One region of the Desulfuribacillus stibiiarsenatis genome, then DNA from elsewhere that is predicted to be linked to it. Evidence: riboswitches for the same ligand, from Rfam matches in the RefSeq annotation. Region 1 holds a riboswitch; the other holds the start of a gene.
The links. A riboswitch is a leader RNA that binds a small molecule or an ion and turns the genes downstream of it on or off. The one in region 1 is predicted to bind S-adenosylmethionine.
Positions count from the first base shown of each region.

Region 2: another riboswitch for S-adenosylmethionine. It lies ahead of BHU72_RS01405 (methionine ABC transporter ATP-binding protein); the one in region 1 lies ahead of BHU72_RS11865 (trans-sulfuration enzyme family protein).

Region 1 is NZ_MJAT01000036.1:75,678-78,896, reverse strand. It holds gene sleB (spore cortex-lytic enzyme) at 1-60, shown strand, start outside; gene BHU72_RS11865 (trans-sulfuration enzyme family protein) at 107-1,255, opposite strand; SAM riboswitch class I at 1,365-1,461, opposite strand; gene BHU72_RS11860 (D-alanine--D-alanine ligase family protein) at 1,516-2,469, opposite strand; gene BHU72_RS11855 (polysaccharide deacetylase family protein) at 2,569-3,219, shown strand, end outside.
Region 2 is NZ_MJAT01000001.1:315,559-318,777, forward strand. It holds gene BHU72_RS01400 (methionine ABC transporter permease) at 1-265, opposite strand, end outside; gene BHU72_RS01405 (methionine ABC transporter ATP-binding protein) at 255-1,286, opposite strand; SAM riboswitch class I at 1,392-1,501, opposite strand; gene cimA (citramalate synthase) at 1,622-3,219, opposite strand, start outside.

The DNA of each region.
Region 1 (3,219 bases):
AAATGGATATGGAGTCGTCCGCAAATCAAACAAATTGGCCGACATATATTTTGTAGGTAACAAAAATCTCAGTGCTATTAAAGCACTGAGCATTTTTGTTTATTCGCTATTTACACTTAGTTAATGACTGATGTAAATCATTTATCAAGTCTTCTGCGTCTTCAATACCGATCGATAATCTCAATAAATCATCTGTGATTCCTAGTCTTAGACGATACTCTTCAGGTATATCCGCATGTGTTTGGCGAGCAGGTAAAGTGATTAAAGACTCTACCCCACCTAAGCTTTCAGCAAAGGAAAAAATTTGAATATGCGATAGAAGTTCAATCGCTAATTCACTGGTTTTTAGACGAAGTGAAATCATAGCACCATCACCGCTTGATTGCTGGGTATGAATGTGATAATTTTGTGATTCTCTTGCTCCAGGATAATAGACAGTATCAATCCACTGACTACCTTCGCTTTCAGCCCATTCCACTATCCGTTTCGCATTACTTTGTTGTCTTTCAATTCTAAGTCCTAATGTCTTTAAACTTCTAAGCAATAACCAAGAGTCTCCTGGTGATAAAACACTGCCTGTTGTGTTTTGTATAAATCCAATTCTAGTAGCAAGATCTTGATCATTTACTATCACAACACCGGCTAATAAATCATTATGTCCCGCTAAATATTTCGTCCCACTGTGTATTACAATATCCACTTGAAAATCTAACGGATTTTGATAATACGGTGTCAAGAAAGTATTATCAACAATGCACAAGGCATCATTTTGTTTGCAAATTTCTACGCATTTTTTTATATCGGTTATTTTCATTAATGGATTGGATGGCGTTTCAATGAGCAATGCTTTTGTGTGTGTTTGCCAACATTGCTCAAGCTGTGAAATATCCGATGTGTCAACAAAATCGGATTCAATTTCAAAGGTAGAAAAATATTGTCGCAACAAACGATATGTTCCACCATATAAATCTTCTGATAAGATAATATGATCTCCCTTTTTAAACAATCCAAAAATAGCAGTTAAAGCCGCCATCCCAGTCGGGAAAGCAAAACCATAATTACCATTTTCAATTTTGGCAACAGCAGCCTCTAACTCTTTTCTCGTTGGATTGGATGTCCTTGAATAATCAAAACCTGTGCTTTGTCCTACACCTGGATGACGAAAGGTTGCCGAATGGTAAATTGGTGTACTAATTGCGCCATACTGTTCATCTTTAATTACTCCTAACTGTGTAATCATAGTATTTTTTCTCAACGTGGTAACCCTCCATTTTCCCCCATAATTAATGAGAATATTAAATTTACTGTACCAAAAAAGCTTTCTCATAGTGAGAAAGCTTCGGATTCGTATAAACCATGACTTTCTCTTATCTATCAGATTACTGCAGGAATTAGCACCTCATATTAAATACAGGTTGCCGGGTTTCATCGGGCCAGTCCCTCCACCTCTCTGGATAAGAGTTGATATTTATTTGTCTTTATGAAATCATAGCAAATTTATCAGAAAAGTCAATATTATTTATTGTATTTTTTTTGTGCGATTTGAACGATTTTCTCTAACATATCTTCATATGGTAGACCTACACTTCTTGCTGCATCAGGAAATAAACTCGTTTCCGTCATTCCTGGCAAAGTATTGACTTCTAAAATCACGGGGTCGCCAGTCTCTGGTATGATGAAGTCTACACGTGAATATGTTTCACATCCTAAAGCCTTGTGAGCAGCAACTGCCCATTTTTTTGCAGTGTCAGTAGCAGATTCATCGATACGCGCAGGTATAATATGCTCAGAACCACCTGGAGCATATTTTGACTCATAATCGTAATAATCGTTTTTAGGAACTATTTCGATGACAGGTAATGCTTCGATATATTGATCCGAACCTAGAACAGCAACAGTGATTTCTACACCTTTAATATATTCTTCCAGTAAAATATCTGAAGCACATGTAACGGCTAGCTGTAAGCCTTCGAGAAGAGAGTTTCTATTATTAGCAATCGTTAATCCAATCGTGGATCCTTCTTCATTTGGTTTGATTACAACGGGATAATTAAACGTACTTTCAATTTCATTAACAATCTCAACAAGCCTATCTTCAGAGAAATCACGTTTGCGATAAACTTTTTCTTTTGCTACACGAATACCAGCGAATTCAAAATGCTTTTTCGCTAATGATTTATTCATTGCTAGTGCGCTTGCTAATACACCAGAACCTACATATGGGATATCTAGTAATTCTAATAAGCTTTGTATTCGACCATCTTCACCATATCTACCATGTAACGCAATATAAACAAAATCTGGTTTTTTATCTAGAAGTTCTTTTAACAACGTCTTATGACATTGATACTCCATTGGAATCACTTGATAACCTTTATTTTGAAGAGCTTTTATTACACCTTTCCCACTTCTTAAAGAAACATCTCTCTCATTAGAGATACCTCCGTATATGACAGCTATATTTTCCATGTTCTGCCTCCTTAATTTGCCCTTAAATAAAATGTATATACCGCTAAATACGCTATCTTATGCTATAATGATAGAAAATGATAGATGGGAGCTCATTGAATGATTTCAACTAAGAGACCACAAACGCATTTCATTATCTGCATTATAACACTCTTAACAGTCGTATTCTTATTTGCATGCCAAAATAAAAACTTAAACTCAAACAATGAACAGCTAGACCAACAACAGCAACCAGAACATTTGCAGGAAAGTGCTAACCTGCCTATTAGTAACAGTCCTGTTGACAGTACTATAGAAGAAACTGAAACAGTTGTTTCAGAGGATATTCTACGTTCTCACAAAGTGAATGAGCTAGGCCAAGTTATGATTCTCATGTATCATATTATTGGCGATAAGGAAGATGAATGGGAACGTACCAAAAATAATTTCAAAAACGATCTAAAAACATTATATGAAGAAGGCTATTATCTAGTGACTGCTCGTGACTTTGTCTCTGGTAATATTAATGTTCCGCTTGGAAAAACACCCGTAGTGCTTACTTTTGACGATGGAACGGAAGGCCATTTCCGACTAATAGAAAAAGAGAATGGCGAATTCTTTGTGGATCCCGACTGTGCTGTAGGTATTATAGAAAATTTCGCAAAAATGCACCCTGATTTTGGTAGCGCTGCTTCATTCTACGTCTACTACCCTGTCCCATTCCGTCAAAATGATAGGCCTGAATGGAGACGGTATAAATACGAATATATT
Region 2 (3,219 bases), on a different contig from region 1:
GCGTCAGGGGAATGAGCATGATTAATAGTAGGATGAATGGTATCGAACGCAATATGTTTACGATTGAGCCGATGGTTTGGTTAAGAGTTCTATTCTCTAAGATATGTCCTTTACTTGTTAAAGCAAGTATGAGTCCGAGTGGAATCCCAATTGCTGTCGCAAGCACTGTCGGCCAGAACACCATATACAGGGTTTCATATAAAGCGACGGAAATTTGCGACCAGTTTAGATTTAGAATATCTAGCCAAAGTTGTCTAAGGTCCATTGCTAAACACCTCCATTGACACCCCTAGTTGAGTTAAATAGCTTTTCGCTTGTAGTATCTGGTCTGGAGCCCCTTCCATGGTAATCACAAGGGTGCCATATGGTGTATCTTGGATACGGTCAATCTGTCCATGGAGAATATTCACCTGTAAATCGAAATTTTTGATTAAATCACTGATGATAGGGGCACCCGTTGTTTCTCCAATGAAGGAGAGTTGTAATAAGCAATGGGAATCGGAATGCGCTGTCGCAAATTGCTCTAAGATTGCAGTAGGAACCTCTATGTTCGTCACTTGTTTCACAAATTCCCGAGCAATATTTGTCTTAGGACGACTAAAGACTTCAAGTACACTGCCAAGCTCAGCAATTGTACCGTTGTCTATCACAGCCACACGATCGCATATTTTCTTAATTACTTCCATTTCGTGAGTGATCAGGATCATTGTTAGACCCAGATTTTCATTGATATCCTTCAAAAGTTCAAGAATCGACTCTGTGGTCTTAGGGTCTAATGCAGAAGTCGCTTCATCACACAAGAGAACCTTCGGATTGTTGGCAATTGCCCGGGCAATGCCGACTCTTTGCTTTTGCCCACCACTAAGTTGAGCAGGGTAGGATTCAGATTGCTGGGTTAGTCCTACTAGTTGGATTAACTCAGCTACACGTTTTGTGATGTCAGCCTTCTTCATACCGGCGATTTCTAAAGGGTAAGCAATGTTATCTCGGACCGTACGAGAAGAAAGTAAGTTAAAGTGTTGAAAAATCATGCCAATCTCTTTGCGTTTTTCTCTTAGTTGTGACGGTGTGAGATGGGTGATTTCGTCACCATCAACGAATAAATTACCGGACGTCGGTTCTTCCAGCATATTAAAGCAACGGATTAACGTACTTTTTCCTGCACCACTATATCCAATAATCCCGAAGATTTCTCCGCGATGTATTTCTAGATTGATTTCTTTTAATGCTTCAACGGATTGACCTTTTACATGATAGACTTTTTGTAGATTTTGCACTTGAATGATTGGTTCCGTCTTCAAATCTATCATCTCCCTTACGATATAAATGACGTTGCTAATAAATAAATAAAAGCGCCCTTCAGAGAAGGGCGCATAATAATTGAGTGTCCTTTCTCATCTCTCAAAGCAAAATCGCTTTGCAGGAATTGGCACCATAGTGATTTACCATCACCGGTTGCCGGGTTTCATCGGGCCAGCCCCTCCACCTCTCTGGATAAGAGTATTCAGTTAGTTATTCAAAACTATTATTCAGAACTATTTTTCAGAACTATTATTTAGAAGTATTTTTAGAACTAGTATGAATAATAACACGATAGTTCCGATGGGTCAAGTGGAATTTATTAGTGATTTAAAATTCCTTTACGCTCGTTTTGCGAAGCTGTTTGTAAAGCGTCGTTCTCTTTGCCTAAGAGCGCATAACGAATACTGTCCGCTAAAGCATACCAGCTAGCTTCAATAATATTTTCGGAAACCCCTACAGTACTCCACGTATTTTCACCATTGCTAGATTCAATTAAGACGCGAATCTTCGCTGCTGTGCCATCCTTTTCGTCAATGACACGCACCTTGTAATCCGTCAAATGAACATTTTTCAAATCTGGGTAAATATCTTCGAGTGTCTTACGCATGGCATTGTCTAAAGCATTGACAGGACCGTTTCCTTCTGCTGCAGAAATGCACACGTTGCCATTGACGTTAAGCTTCACGATGGCATCACAAGTGACTCGTTGATCGCCCCGTTTTTCTAATAATATTTTAAAGGAATCTAACGATATCACGTCTTGAAGACCAGTGAATGCTTTTCGTAGCAATAGCTCGAAAGACCCTTCAGCAGCTTCAAACTGATACCCTTGATGCTCCAAATCTTTAATTTCTTGTACGATATTCTTTGCTTGAGGATGGTCTTTATCGACATCAATTCCCAATTCTTTTGCCTTAAATAAGACGTTACTTAACCCTGCAAGCTCAGACATTAAGACGCGGCGTTGGTTGCCAACGGTTTCTGGTTCAATATGTTCGTAAGTTTTCGCATTTTTAAGGATGGCACTGACATGCATACCACCTTTATGGGTGAAGGCACTTCTACCGACAAATGGTTGGTTGGGGTGATGCACGACATTTGCTACTTCACTGACGTAACGAGATGTCTTCGTAAGGCGTGTAATTAATTCTCCAATACAATCATAGTTAGATTTCAATTGAAGATTTGGGATAATCGAGCAAAGGTTGGCGTTCCCACAACGCTCCCCAAAGCCATTCATGGTACCTTGAATTTGTTCTGCCCCAGCATACACAGCAGCTAAAGAGTTAGCCACAGCAAGCTCTCCGTCGTTATGGGCATGGATGCCAAGGGGAGTATGTAGCTCAGCTTTCACTTTCGTGACGATTTCACTAATTTCGTGAGGTAGGGAGCCACCGTTTGTGTCACACAATGCAAGCCAATCAGCACCGCCACGTTCCGCTGCTTTTAACGCTTCGATTGCATAATCAGGGTTCGCTTTATAACCGTCGAAAAAGTGCTCTGCGTCAAAGATAACTTCTACATGCTTAGACTTTAAGAAAGCAATGGATTCTTCAATCATGCGCAGGTTTTCTTCTAATGTGGTTCGGAGTGCTTCAATGACCTGAAAGTCCCATGTTTTCCCGAAAATCGCTATCGCTTGTGCACCAGATGCAACCAGAGCATTTAAGTTCGCATCCTCCGATGGGTCGGAATAAGCCCTGCATGTGCTTCCGAAGGCCGTTAGCTTAGCGTGGGTGAAAGTTGTCGCGGACGCTTGTAAGAAGAATTCCATATCCTTCGGGTTAGAACCTGGCCATCCACCTTCTATATAAGAAATACCCAGACGATCTAGCTTTTTCGCAATTTTCAGCTTGTCTTCGCTGGATAAGCTAATGCCTTCACCTTGGGTACCATCACGAAGCGTCGTATCATAAA